Regions from separate parts of the Paenibacillus roseipurpureus genome, predicted to be linked through region 2. Evidence: riboswitches for the same ligand, from Rfam matches in the RefSeq annotation. Region 2 holds a riboswitch; each other region holds the start of a gene.
The links. Region 2 has a riboswitch for cyclic di-GMP ahead of MJB10_RS23690 (S-layer homology domain-containing protein). Riboswitches for the same ligand answer to the same signal wherever they lie in the genome.

Region 1: linked by a shared signal. The riboswitch ahead of MJB10_RS20695 (phosphotransferase) and the one ahead of MJB10_RS23690 (S-layer homology domain-containing protein) in region 2 are both predicted to bind cyclic di-GMP.
Region 3: linked by a shared signal. The riboswitch ahead of MJB10_RS19215 (hypothetical protein) and the one ahead of MJB10_RS23690 (S-layer homology domain-containing protein) in region 2 are both predicted to bind cyclic di-GMP.
Region 4: linked by a shared signal. The riboswitch ahead of MJB10_RS10390 (putative motility protein) and the one ahead of MJB10_RS23690 (S-layer homology domain-containing protein) in region 2 are both predicted to bind cyclic di-GMP.

Annotation. Positions count from the first base shown of each region.
Region 1 is NZ_CP130319.1:4,611,335-4,614,997, forward strand. Features, by position in the region: gene MJB10_RS20685 (hypothetical protein) at 1-17, opposite strand, end outside; gene MJB10_RS20690 (copper amine oxidase N-terminal domain-containing protein) at 114-1,100, opposite strand; gene MJB10_RS20695 (phosphotransferase) at 1,555-2,520, opposite strand; cyclic di-GMP riboswitch class I at 2,814-2,902, opposite strand; gene MJB10_RS20700 (hypothetical protein) at 3,033-3,663, opposite strand, start outside.
Region 2 is NZ_CP130319.1:5,250,589-5,254,251, reverse strand. Features, by position in the region: gene MJB10_RS23700 (GNAT family N-acetyltransferase) at 1-510, shown strand, start outside; gene MJB10_RS23695 (DUF962 domain-containing protein) at 507-833, shown strand; cyclic di-GMP riboswitch class I at 1,216-1,305, shown strand; gene MJB10_RS23690 (S-layer homology domain-containing protein) at 1,412-3,663, shown strand, end outside.
Region 3 is NZ_CP130319.1:4,293,246-4,296,908, forward strand. Features, by position in the region: gene MJB10_RS19200 (THUMP domain-containing class I SAM-dependent RNA methyltransferase) at 1-870, shown strand, start outside; gene MJB10_RS19205 (hypothetical protein) at 1,203-1,355, opposite strand; gene gloA2 (SMU1112c/YaeR family gloxylase I-like metalloprotein) at 1,430-1,828, opposite strand; gene MJB10_RS19215 (hypothetical protein) at 2,000-2,305, opposite strand; cyclic di-GMP riboswitch class I at 2,412-2,506, opposite strand; gene MJB10_RS19220 (MDR family MFS transporter) at 2,620-3,663, opposite strand, start outside.
Region 4 is NZ_CP130319.1:2,401,061-2,404,723, reverse strand. Features, by position in the region: gene dapA (4-hydroxy-tetrahydrodipicolinate synthase) at 1-370, opposite strand, end outside; gene MJB10_RS10395 (LysR family transcriptional regulator) at 492-1,358, shown strand; gene MJB10_RS10390 (putative motility protein) at 1,430-1,630, opposite strand; cyclic di-GMP riboswitch class I at 1,651-1,737, opposite strand; gene pyrE (orotate phosphoribosyltransferase) at 1,819-2,460, opposite strand; gene pyrF (orotidine-5'-phosphate decarboxylase) at 2,510-3,238, opposite strand; gene carB (carbamoyl-phosphate synthase large subunit) at 3,254-3,663, opposite strand, start outside.

The DNA.
Region 1 (3,663 bases), 640 kb from region 2:
TCATCTTGCTTCGGCATACGCAATCACTCACATTCTTGTATAGTTGAATTATCTTCTATACATTATGTGTGCTGGTGCCTAGTCGGTGAATGAACGCCCAAAAAATGGGCGGATTAATGGCCTAGCAACGCACTCTGAGCGTCCGCCTTCATTTGATTATATTGAGCTGTATACGTTGCAATAATCGAAGTGTCATACCCGTTTGCGGTAAGCTTCGTACGGGTTTCGCTCATGATTTGAGCAAATTGGCTGTCTATTTGTGCAACTTTGGCTAACCCCTGCGTAATTAAACTCGTATTATGCGTAGCTTTATATTCATTATATAGCGCACTCAGTGAGCTAGTAGCATCCGCTTGAAGACTCGAGAGCTTTGCTTCAGCTTCTGCCGTTATGGACTCATACGAAGGTTTCACCACAGCACCTCCGCTTGGTCCGCCACCGCCTCCTCCGACAATGCCACCGCCCGTGACAGGCGCTGTCGTGCCAGGTTTCGTTGTTTCCGACGGCTTCTTGTCCGTCTCTTTCTTCTCATCTAACGTATTCGCAGAGACCGTGTACGTCTCAGGATTCCATTCAATCGTTTTGCCAACCGACTCCGAGAAGAAACGGATCGGCACATACAGACTGCCATCTACAATGTAGCCGGGCAGATCGTCCGAAGGACTTTTGCTCACACCATCAAAAACATAGGATACCTTCTCTTTATACACATGCAAGTGGCTCGGCGTTAACTTCGATTTGTCGAAAGGCTTGTCGCTTTTATCATGAACCTGCGTGTTCATCTTGTATTCATTGATATTAATCGTATCTGACGCGTTCGGTTTCCCAATGGACACCGTATACGTCGCGGAATCCCAGCTCACCGACTTATCCAGCGAGTACGAGATGAAACGAATCGGCACATACGTCGTCCCTTCATAAATAAACCCCTGCTGCCCCTCCGGCGGTGCATATTCCTTGCCATCAAACGTGAAATGCATCGGAATCTGATAAACATCCATCGGTATTGGCGCCTGCGCTGCAGATGCTTGAGCACTGAGTCCCAATAAAAATGCTAAAGATAAACCAGCTATTGCTTTCAATCCATCACTAACCTTCACTTACCAAACACCTCTTCTATTTATTTTAATAGGAAGCCGCGAAACTACATGCCTCCAGTCACACATTGGATACAACCAATTATAATCCCTTCTAGTCCATAAGTCACATAGTATAGGGGAAATAACGTAAAAACACCTCATTTGGACGGATAATTTAGCAAAAATTAATGTTTTTGTAATATAAAACCGACAAAGTTCGACAAACTATCAACCCTAAATAAGGTATAGTTGTGTAAGTTGTATATTACTTAGGGGGCCTGTTAGATGCCTAGTTACTATTTCACTGATATTTGGACACCTTTGCAATTAATTGGAATTAAGCTATTTAGAGACGATGAGGGGAACATATGGATTAAATGTTGGGGCTTCAAACGAAGAAAAATTACCTTCACTTAAAATTGCATGTTACTCATATAGAGGGACTAAAGACAGGGTCTATAGTCCCATTTTAATTTTATACAACCGCACAATAACGCAAACAATCCTCGATTGTATGTAAAGTCTCCTGCTGGGCGCGTAGCAGCTTGCTTGTATCCCATTGCCCACTATGTAGATCTTTCTCGATCAAAGTCAGCATCCATAACGAGTGAACCAACGCATAACGATGATAGTCCAACATAAACGTTTGCGTATCCGCCTCCCAATTAAGCGACATCCGCTGATTCACATAAGCCTGCAAAGCAGCAAGGCGAGTGGCGGAACTAACCTTTTTCGGAAAGTCAGGATGACTCATATCTAGCAACCCATATAAATCCCAAAACACCGCATTCTCATGCATAAACTCCCAATCCAGCACGATGAACTCATCTCCACGCCGAGCAACATTGCCTTGATGATAGTCCCCGTGGGAAATCACCATCTCCGTTTCAAAACTATCCTTCATCCAAGTCAACAAATGACCAATGGTCTCTTGCTTTCGTTCATCTACCCCTAACGCCTGCAAACGCTGGCTCTCGTTCAATCCGTTCCTAACCTCTTGAATTAGCGATTTCAGATGAGGTTTATCCCCATTGAAGTCTGGAGGAATTGTATCCAGTGGAAGCTTATGCCACAGCGGAATACTTGCAGCCGCCTGAAGGTAATCCCCTTCCTTCAATTGATGTATCATTTCACCCATATCCTCATAAATCGCCCAATAACGTAATGGTTCATGATGGTCTGCCGCGGCGTACAATTTTGGAAAACGTACAGCCACAGAGACTAATACATGGTCATAGAGCCAACGTTCACGTCCACAAGTCGTCTCATTCGTTAGAGGTTTAAAAATAAAAGATTCCCTACGACCATCGACCTCTATCCAAAATCGCTCTATAACCCTGCCATTCCTGCCTGTATACAAGGCCTGACGCCCCAAAACCCTTGCAGCATCTAATTCACCGCTAGGAGTGACAACCTGAGATAGCACCTGTTCTAATTCCATACGCAATGTGTACCAGCTCCCCGTAACCAAGCTATCTTTCTTCCCATGTATTCGATATGCTTGATTGCTTACCTTTATTCAAATGAAAAAAAGCACCTCACTGAGGCGCTCTTCGTTTCATGCTATGTATACAACTCATCAGGTGCGAGCCTCTCATCCGCTCTCTTGGCGGCCGCGAACACGCTTAAATAAAATAAACAACCGATTAGCCAAATGATCCCAATCGTAATCAACCACATTTGAATACATCTACCTCCTATTGAATGTCCACGTAAATCTCTCGGAGGCCCGTGTGCGGCGGCTGGCTAACTTATTAGACATCGCTAACTTAGTCCCTCTAGCTTTGCGTCACTGATTTTCATCAGTTTTGCCTTTGTCCTACGAATAATGCGATTCACTTTATAGGTCTATTCTAGCAAATTGGTTGAAACTTGCATCATGCTTGGGAATCATTGTTGCAGCCATTCATTAGGCCATAAGCACCGATTTTAATTCTATGAATTCCCTCCCTATTATTTTTTAAAAGCTTGAGCTAACTGATTAATGGCACTGGTCTGTGCTGTTTGCTTCATTGCACTGTATTCTTGCTTCCAGCCCTGAATATCGCTATTACTAACGCCAGCCCGCTCTGCTTCAGCAATCGTAGCATTGAAACCTGCATCACACTGCGATTCAGCACTTGTAAATTTGCCCATAAACATACTTTGTAACTCCTTTATCCCTAAAGCAGGATTCGCTTTCTTGGCATTAATTACGCTTCCTATGAGAGTATTAATATCTCCCTGACAGCTTGTCTTTAAAGAGTCCAATTTAGATCGATAGCTCGAAACAACAGCAGGATCTGTTTGAGCAATTTGTGGCTTCTCCTTAGGAGGTTGCTCCTCTTTCACTTGCGGGCTAGGAGTTGGTTCCGGTTGCTTGATATCTGATTGAACCTGTTTTTTGGCCTTCAATTCCTGTTCAACACGACTCCGTTCCACCGGATCATCGATACCGATTAGCTCGATCGGATAATTCGGATCAAGGATTAGCAGCCCTTTACCATACTGTTTCGTTATGAGGCGCAAAGCAGTAATTTCACTATCTGATAATTTGGATAACAAAAGATCACGAATTTTCTGCTTTTCCTCAGTTGCGAGATCG
Region 2 (3,663 bases):
GAGTACAGCAAGGAAGACTTAAAGTATATGAGACAATGGTGCAATGATCCTGAGATTGTTGATCATTTATCGGACATTTTTCTGTATCCGCATACAGTTCATGGAACAGAGCAATATTTAAACGCCATTCTTGAAGGCAAAACGGAGCAGAAGGGCTTTGTGATCGCTCACAAGGATACGGAGGAATACATAGGGCAAATTGATTTATTTCGAATCGACTGGAAAAATAGATCCGCTGAACTTGGCATTGTGATTGGAATGAAAGAGTATCTGGGCCAAGGATTTGGGACGGAAGCGATAAAGTTACTGCAAGATTTTGTCTTTAACAGACTGAATCTAAATCGATTACAACTGGAAGTTCACGATTTTAATGAACGAGCGTATCGATGTTATTTGAAGTGCGGATTTAAAGAGGAAGGCCGATTAAGAGAGAAAACGTTTATTCATGGGCGGTATTCGGATACGATTTATATGAGTATTTTGAAAAGGGAATTTGAGGGATCAATTTGAAAGATCAAATTAGAAGAGATTTGAATTTCTATATGAAAGCCCATCAGAACCGATATAATCAGACTCTGCATTACTTTGCTTTTTTGTTTGCCTTTCTTGGTTGGATATTTTTATTTAATAATATTTGGGTGACGCTGGGCCTTGGGATTCTGCACTATGTGTTTTCCTGGGTAGGTCATTTCTATTTTGAAGGGAATAAGCCGGCATCTTTTCGGTATCCACTTGTCGGTTTTTATATCGGGTTTATGTGGTTTTTTATTAGGACCTTTGAAATGATTACGGGGAAAGAGATCATAAAGAAATATTTGGATGAACGTTCGTAAAAATCCTCCCCACCTCCACAACCCTCCAAGTTTCACCGTAGTGATGAAAATCATCATTCCAGCAGCCATTTACGCCTGGGAGGCCTTTGAAATGATGATTTATCACTTTTCACAGCTAAAGAACTCATTTATGCACAGTTTTCAGCTTGCTTCGAAGGACCCCATAGCCACTTGCTGGCCACCCCCGTCCAACGCACCATAATAAATCCCCCAAATCACACGACTTGCATCGCGCCAGCAAAAAAAGGATGTTGCTGATGGCTTTGCTGCAGATGTAAGTAGAAAATTGCAGAATTTTGTTGTAATTTAAATTTTTTTGTTGTCACGGAAACCGAAATCACCTATAATCTGGTAAGTGTTGTTCTAATTTTTAGTTCTTTATTCATGTAAAAGGCAAAATCTCCGAAAGGAGATGACGCAAAGCTATGGGTCTAAAGCCTTATCAAGAGGCTATGATTGCCAGGTTGCCATTAGAATTCCTAGTATATTTAATAGGATCATTCGTATATCAACCTGCGTAATAAGCCGCCCGTGCTTAGCGTAGGTTTTTTTGATTGTATTATTTTTGGAGGTGTAGGATGAGTTTATTAAACAGAGGATTCAACACGAAGCCGCAAGTGAGAAAGAAAATTGCATCTCTGCTCGTATTTTGTTTATTATTTTTCTCCGTAAGTATGGTGATTCCAGGATCGGTAGCCCGAGTATCGGCAGCTGCAACAACGAACATGCTTAATAAGAGTATTGTGGACTGGGTAATGGAGGAACAAACTGGTTATATTTATGCGATAACAAACGATACAAACGAATTGCTGTTTATCCGGACAAGTGATCTGCAAGTCGAGAAGCAATTTGCTATTGGATCAAGTCCGTCTGGGATTGCAATGGATAATGGCAAGCTTTATATTCCACTCTCTGGGGCAACGCAAATTAAGGTAGTAGACGTTGCTTCTCAAGCAATTACTTCTACCCTTACTACCGGTGGCAGCCGTTCGCCTTATCGAGTGGCGGTTGATGGGAATAAGCTTTACTATGTTGTAAAGGATAATTCTGATTTTGTTTACGATATTAATTTAACGACTAATGTTGAGACACAAGTAGATGTGTATCCAAAAGTATATTACAAGCCCGACCTTGCTGTAGATAAATCGACACATACTTTATACGTAGGTGAGAGCGGTTTATCTGGTTCAAAACTAGCAGCATATAACACAGCGACAGATACTTTAGTACCTAACAACCAATCTACCTATTACGGCGGATATGGATTCTCCTATGCAGGACGTAAAGTAATCCAAGACGGCAATGATGTATTCTTTGCAGGACACAAATTCGATAAAACCAATTTGAAAATCATCCACGGCGATTTTAAAGACGGTCCCTATGAGAATAAGATTTTTTATGTAAAAGATAATTATGCATTTTCCGATACCGCAGTTTACGATCGCAATAATTTCACAAAAATTACTAACCTTCCCTATCAAACTGAACGTATATTGATGGATGGTTCCAATAATACATACTTATTCAATACGACAACAAAGGCTATTGAAAAACTAAACCTCAATTTAACTCCAACAAACACGGTAACACAAACAACATATGTGGATAATAAACTTGGCTTCAATTTGCCTGTAACTGACATGGTTTACAGTCAAGACACGGGATTATTGTATGCTGTATCGCAAGATGCCAATAAGCTGCTTTATATTAATCCTGCGACTCTATCCATTGAGCATGAGATGTTTATAGGGTCCAAGCCGACTGATATAGACCTTTATGACGGCAAACTTTACATTGCATTGTACGGAAGCACCAAAATCGCAGTCACAGATTCTGTTTATAGCGGAAACATTTCCAATCTTATTGTAGATGAAACTCCGTATCATATTGCATTAAGCCCTAATAATATTTACTTCTTGCCGGAATTCCCGGGAAGCGGCAACAGAGAGCTTCACACATATGATCGAACAACAACGGCATCAAGTAAAGTTGTGTTTAGCGACCAAATCAACACATCCTTTTATCAGGGTGATCTGATATACAGTCCAGAACTGAACAAAATTTACATCGGAGAGTCTCAGTCATCCCCATCACAACTATCACTCGTAGGATTGGATCCGAGCAATGTAGGAAAATATAGAACTTTTGGTATTTCAGCAGGGTATTCCCCTTCCTCCAGACCTTTAGTCAAGGATGGGAATGAGATCTTCTTTGCAGGGAAAAACCTTGATGCGAGTAATTTGACTACGGTGAATGCTTCCTATCCTGAGCAAGTTCTTATGGCTAAAAATCAATATGTTATCTCCAAAACAGCAGTCTATGATCGGATAAATGGGAATAAGATTTTCAATCTTCCCTTCACAATAGATCACGTAACTATTAGTGACGACGGCAGCGTCCTGCTCTACAGTCAAGCGAAAAATGGATTATTCCGATACTCCAGCGTAGATGAAATTAAAATTCCAAGAGAAATAGCCAAAACCGTAAGCTTCAGGGATACCAATGGTACGTCTGGTCAAATTCAAGGTAATGTTGCTTGGACAGTTCCAGATGATCAATCTTATATCACTAGCTATACCGCTTATTATTTAGATGCGCAAGGCAATAAACTTGGTATGATCGGTGAATTGGCCAAAGGTTCCATAAACTCTATTGCGATTGCAAATACCTCAATACCAGCCAATGCCAAGCAGATCGGTATCTTTTCCAAGAATGCTTATGCTGAAAGCAGCAAGTTTAAGGCTTCGCCTATTTATGATTCGCCTAATTTCTTAGCTACCAATGTAACCTTTACAGATAACCAACCTTCTGCCGGTTTATATAATGGCAC
Region 3 (3,663 bases), 960 kb from region 2:
TTTCCCGTTGAAGGACGTTCCCATAAATCGAAACTATCCAGCGTCCCTGCTTGCCAAGGGATTGTGAAGAAAGCCATTGTTGAGAAAATGAAGCTGCGCTATGGCACCGAGTGGTTCCCTGAGAACGGAGCTCGCTACGTGATCGAAGTCGCTTTACTGAACGATATCGCAACACTCACGATCGACACGACAGGACCGAGCCTGCATAAGCGCGGCTATCGTAAGCTGGTCACTGAAGCACCGCTGAAAGAGACCATGGCCACAGCCATGATCCTGCTCAGCCGCTGGAACGTCGACCGCCCGCTGTACGACCCGTTCTGCGGGTCGGGCACGATCCCGATCGAGGCCGCGATGATCGGCTGGAACATTGCGCCAGGCTTGCGGCGCAGCTTTCCAAGTGAAGCTTGGGGGAATATCCCCCGCAAGCTGTGGGACAAAGCGCGCGACGAAGCCTTCGACGTCGTGCGCGATAACGTGCCGCTGCACATCGTGGGCAGCGACATCGATCCGGCTGCCATCGAAGTGGCAGAGGCAGCCGCTAAGGCCGCTGGACTGGCGAAGCAGTTCCAGCTCAAGGTTGAGCCGATCGCCAAGGCGCGTCCGCGCGGCGATTACGGCTGCCTGATCACCAATCCGCCGTACGGCGAGCGGCTTGGTGAACAGCAGGATGCCGAGCTGGCGCTGCGCCAGCTCGGGGCTCTAACGACACCGATGCCGTCGTGGAGTCTGTTCATTCTGAGCCCGACTACGCAGCTCGAGCATTATATGAATCGCCGCGCGGATAAGAAGCGCAAGCTGTTCAATGGACGAATCGAGTGTAACCTGTATCAATACCTTGGTCCGTTACCTCCTCGAAGACACGATAGATAAGCATGTAGCTGACTTCGGCGGCAGGCGGACATTTCAGCCCTGAAATTGCTCCTAAACGGAACGTGAGTGCGCTAACAACTTCTTCTAGCATCAAAATGGGCCTCGAGCGGAACGTCAGTATGCTATTTTGCCGGAAAGTGGTCAAAAACCACGAAAATCCGATAAATAGAGTATCCACGTTCCGTCAAACCCTGAATATCAGCCATTTCGGCAAAATAGCGCATTTACGTTCCGTTTCGCTACCAAATCAGCAATTCCAACGCCATGAAATAAATGAAATAAGCCTGCCGACCCTATCCATGGGCTTGCAGGCTTAAAAGCTATTGTACCTCTTAAAATTCTGATGCTTGATACTCTTCATAAGGATCAAAATCAGGATTATCTTTTGCAATAATCGGGTCTATGACCGTTACGGTATCCATCGTAGATACATGCCAATCCTCATTGGAGCTAAGCACTTCTGCCAAAAAAGCATCAATGTCCATGTGTTGTTAATTCCTTCCTCATGATCGCAAGATAAAACTTAGTATTGGTGAGGAGGATTATGTTTATTCCTAAATTAACATTCTATTACTTCAACCAGCTCCAAGGGGAGCCCATCTGGATCGGCGAAGAATGTGTAGCGGTTCCCCGTGATTGGATCAATCCGTACTGGCTCCACCGTGATCCCCTTGTGTGTCAAGGCCTCCACAGTCTCATCCATATTGGTGATAACGAATGCCAAATGCCGCAGTCCACGAGCCTCAGGTTGATTTACGCGTAGTGGCGGATTCGGAAAAGAGAATAGTTCAATCTCTTGATCTGTGTCCCCGATCCGTAAATCCAATTTGTAAGAATCCCGCTCTGCACGATACGTTTCTTGGATAACGGTAAGTCCGAGCAGCTCGACATAGAAATGCTTGGATCGTTCATAATCAGAACAAATAATTGCTACGTGGTGTATCTGTTTGAAGTGTATAGTCACCTTGTACCTCCATAAACGACCTAAGCCTGTTCATGCAATCCCAACGTGTAATCAATCTCATACCATGCAACTCCCTCGATATAGCACTTTAGGACTACTTATGGATATGGCCTCATTATAGCCGTTCGTGTCGATTGGTGACAATGAGAAAAAAGAACGGTTCGCCTAGATAGGCTGAACCGCTCTTAATTTGGAAGTCAGGCATTGAAAAAGTCTAGTTAAAAAACCTTCGATTTGCGACATTGGGGGCATTTTCACCGATAGCTTAACTTCGCCCTTCCAATAAAAAATGAGAATGCTGTTGTTTCTTCCGTGAAACAATTCAACGTCCCAGCAAGTTTCGTTAAGTGCGTACTCTTCGCGGTTAATCATCAGTTTCGGTCCATCCGTGGATGGCACCAAACGAGCAACATGGTTTCCGCATAATGAGGTAGCTTTTTGTTCTTCCTGTGGGTGATGATCCAATTTCATGCTGAGTGAGCCTCCTGTTTACAATTTTTTAATATCGAAATTATGACAGAGAAAAACCCCACCAAGGGGATCCGAATTAGTGGGGTTCTGAATGAATTCCCAATCTTTCGGCGGCTGGCTGGCTGCTTGTCCCTAAGCAGGAGAAGTAAAGCCCCTGTAGCTTTGCGTCACTGGCTTTCGCCAGCTTTGCCTTTGTCGAGATGACGTGCAAGCAAATAGTTAGATAAAGCGTAATGTTGATCTTTATACTCTCAAGAATAAGGGAAGTCGTTCACAATTCGAATAGTTCCATGGAACCATTTTTACGAAATCCATCAAAAAACTTGCATTTTCGACGAACTTTTTACCGAAATATGACGTTTCGTGCCCCTCCAGTAGAAAATCGAGCCAACCATCGACAAAATTGCAATGAGAAGAAACAGCGTTTTCCCGCCAAAAGACACAAGCAAGAAGCCGCCGATCCAAGGCCCCATAAAGTGGCCCAGATTCGTTAATGTTTGCGCCCCGAAATAGGTACCTCGCATGTTCTCTGGAGCAAGCTTATCAATCAGCAGATTAGCGGCTGGATAATTCAAAATTTCACCAAAGGTGAAAATACCCATGGAGATGATGAGCCAAGTCAGCGAATGCGAGAAGGCAAATCCCACATCACCGAGTGCAAACATGATGTTGCCAACGATGATCGCGGTTAACGGGGGATACTTCTCAGCCCACTTACCAAGCGGAATCTGCATGGCAATCACGACAATCGCATTGGCGCTCATGAGCACCGCGAACATGTTGACACCATTGGTGAAATCCATCTGAAGATACTGGGAGAGTGTTACCATAACCTGCGAGTAGCCAATCGCCCCAATGATGCCGCCGATGATGTACAAACGGAAAGTCATGTCTTTGCGAATGACATTCCATGCCGATCCGAACGTTATCTTCGACTTCTTCTCCCCTTCAATTTGCTTGATGCCAAATTTAATGAGGAGCGCGTACAACGTAATGCCGTAAATTAAATAAATAACGCCTGTCAGCAGAAAAGGCAGCGCACCGTTCATCGTCGCAAAAAAAGCGCCGAGCAGCGGGCCGACAGCCACACCGATGTTAATCGCCATATAGCGCAGCGAGAACACTTGTCTCCGCTTCGCAGGTTCCGTTAAATCAGCCATTAACGCTTGAGACACTGGCTCATAGAACGAGCGGCACAACCCATTGAGCATGTTCAACAGCATAAACAGAACAGGCAGCTTCACAATGCCAAAACCTAAGAAGACGAAGCCCCATCCGAAAAGTGCCCCAAGCATGATGACACGTCGACCAAATCGGTCAGATAACGTACCACCTACAAATCCGCCTACTGTTCCTGC
Region 4 (3,663 bases), 2.8 Mb from region 2:
TGATCCCCTGCTGACTTGGTCGGTTGTAATACGGCACAACGACGAGCGCCGCTTCCGCTCCCAGTTTGCCTGCTTCTTCTGTTTTTCTCACCGTGGAACGCATATCATTCGTACCTGTGCCCACAATCAAAGGCGCCGTAACATGAGCAGCTTCCCGCGCAGCTTGTGCGGCAGCGAATACCACGCCTAGCTCATCCTTCGTAATCGTAGGCGACTCTCCTGTTGTGCCATTGACGACAAGGCCATCGATCTCATCTTGAAATAAATTATAAGCTTGATTATAAAAGGATGCAGCATCTACCTCGCCTTCTTCATCAAACGGTGTAATGATCGGCACATAAATCCCGTGTAGATCTTGTTCTCTTAGCAAAATAACCAACTCCCAGCCTCGTGTGTTTGTACATTTACTTTAGCATGGAACAATCCATCACTGTTAGCTATAATAAATGATAGAACTCATCAAAAATTTTGATAATAAAGCGAGGCCGTACATGGATCTGACTTATTTCCGAACGTTTCGAGAGGTGGCACGCCGCAAAAGCTTTACACGTGCTGCTGAGGAATTAGGCTATGCGCAATCCAGCATTACGATGCAAATTCAGAAGCTGGAACGAGAATATGGCGTTCCACTCTTCGAGCGATACGGACGGCAGCTGCGGTTGACTCCTCCAGGAGAAACCTTGCTAGTTCTTACTTTGCAAATGCTGGAGCTCTATGATCAATCCAAAGAAATGATCGCAAGCCAAGTCTCTGGCACATTGACGATTGGCACGATTCATTCGCTTGCCGCTTATTATTTGCCGCCTTTTCTACACGAGTTGAAAAAGCTGTACCCTACACTTAATATCCAATTATTCCCGGACAGTGAAGCCTCCATTCTAGCCAAAGTCAAAGACGGCGATTATGATATCGGGCTGCTGCTGGACCAGTATCCTGCGGATCCGTCCCTCGCCTGTACGAAGGTCAGGGAGGAACAGCTCGTTGTCATCGCCCCTCAAGATCATCCACTCAGTCGTGAGTCGCACATAAGCATCAGCGCTCTTGGCGCCTACGAATTCATCGTGACTGAGGAAGGCTGCATCTACAGAGGTAAATTTGAGAGACTGCTCAAAGAACAAGCTATTGCCTTACAAATCGGGTTCGAATTGGGCAATATCGAAACGATTAAACATTGTGTGATGAGCGGCCTCGGGCTTGCGCTGCTGCCCCTGATCACGGTGGAAAGCGAGCTAGAGTTGGGCAAGCTGGTACGGCTTCCTTTTACCCATACACAGTTAGCCATGGACTTACAGTTCGTCCTTCATCCGAAGAAGTGGATGTCGCAGCCTTTACAAGCGTTCATCAACAACTTCACCTGACAAGTAGTGTCGGCATAAGAATAGACAAAAAAAGAAGCTCACCTTTACGAAAAGGAAGAGCTTCTTATCATTTAGACACGGATGTCTAGATTTGCACCTAAGTGAGGCGCCGCTGGTGCGGTAACCTGCGCTTGATTATTCGCGAAATCTTGAATAAGTGTCGTGGTTAAATCCGTTTGCGTATCACTTGTCTTCTTCAACATCTGTATGCCGACCGCTTGTTTCAGACCGTCGGTGCTGTTGATGGCAGTAAGCGCGCTATTTACATTCATGCTTTTGTCTCCTCTCCAAGTTCGATAGCTGGCAAGCATTCGGTTTGATCCGATTAGCCCCTGTAGCTTTGCGTCTGACGCTTTCGCATCATTTGCCCTTTCGCTGCTGGCAGGAATGATCCAACCACCCTATTAGTATAGAGGGATTCTACATAATCCGTCAATTCTCGCGTTCTATGATTCGACGATTACACACCGTACGCTGCTGGATTCGTTCTCCAAGCGCGCAGCAATTCCATATCCGCTGCTTGAATTTTGCCTTTTTCCAAAGCAACTTCAAGCAAGGTTGAATAATTGGAAAGCGTGTGAAGTGGCATATCTGCCGCCGCGAACGCATCTGTTGCTTTGTCTAACTGGTAGGAGAAGATCGCCAATACGCCAAGCGCTTTCGCACCCGCGTCATTGACTGCCAACGCCGCTTTAAGCGAACTGCCGCCTGTCGAAATCAAATCCTCGATGACGATAACCTTCTGACCTGGCTTCACAGTTCCTTCGATCAGGTTTTCTTTGCCATGACCTTTCGCTTTATCGCGAATGTAGATCATCGGAAGTCCGAGCTTCTGAGCGACCCAAGCTGCGTGCGGAATGCCAGCTGTTGCTGTTCCTGCGACAACCTCAGCTTCTGGGAATTTCTCTTTGATCAACGCAGCGAACCCGTCTGCAATCGCTTCGCGAATCGCTGGGTGCGACATCGTTAAGCGATTATCGCAATAAATCGGGGATTTCAATCCTGATGTCCATGTAAAAGGTTGTTGTGGACGAAGCGCAACCGCTTCGATATCTAATAACGACGCGGCAATGTGCTGCGCGATGGTTTCAAGTTTACTCATGTCTCTTCCACCGATCCTTTCAAATGTTAAAATCTTGGGGCCCGACACCTTATACGATTGATTCGATAATCGCTTCAATCGCAGCTCGTGGATCCGCCGCCCCTGTGATCGGACGCCCGATCACGACGTAGTCCGTCCCCTGCGCGAACGCCTCAGCCGGCGTCATGATGCGCGACTGGTCGCCCATATCCGCCCCCGCCGGGCGGATGCCTGGCGTCACGGTGACGAAGCTGTCACCGCACGCCGCCTTAATCGCCGTCACCTCAAGCGGTGAGGCGACGACGCCTTGCAGCCCCGCGGCATGCGCCGTGCGGGCATACCGAATGACGGCCTGCTCGACCGTACCGGTCAGGCCGATCTCGTCATTCAGCACGGGCTGCGAGGTGCTGGTTAACTGCGTCACGCCGATGACGATCGGACGTGGAGCTCCACCGGTAAGCGCCTTGTCGACACCCTCCAAGGCCGCTTCCATCATGTGCTTGCCTCCGGCGGCATGCACATTGAACAAATCTACCCCAAGGCGCGTCACGCTCTCCGAGCCGCCTTTCACCGTGTTCGGGATGTCATGCATCTTCACATCCAGGAACACCTTATAGCCGCGATCCTTCAGACTCGCGACAAAGGTAGGACCTGCAGCATAAAACAGCTGCATTCCTACCTTTACATAGCAGGGGATGCCGTCAAGCTGCTTTAGCAGCCCTTCGGCACCTTCTGCGTTCGCGTAATCTAAGGCGACCATAATGCGTCCGGTAACATCTAATCGTGTTAACGCACTCATGTTTGGCACCATCCCTTAAGCATAAATTGGCATTGCACGTGAGGAGAAGTTAATCGCTTCAAGCATATTTACTAGCGCTCTAACCGTATCGAGAGATGTCATACAAACAACACCGTTCTCAACTGCTTCACGACGAATGCGGAAGCCGTCACGCTCAGGCGTTTTACCTTTAGTCAATGTGTTCACGACAAACTGTGCATCACCGCTGCGGATGAGGTCAAGAATGTTCGGTGAACCTTCGCTGAGCTTATGAACCGTTGTTACAGGAAGTCCTGCTGCTTCAATCGCTTCAGCCGTTCCGCCTGTTGCAATAAGTTTGTAGCCTAAGCGGTAGAAACCTTTCAAAATCTCAATCGCTTCTTCTTTATCTTTATCCGCTACGGTGACCACGACGGAACCAGCAGCTGGAATTTTCATACCTGCGC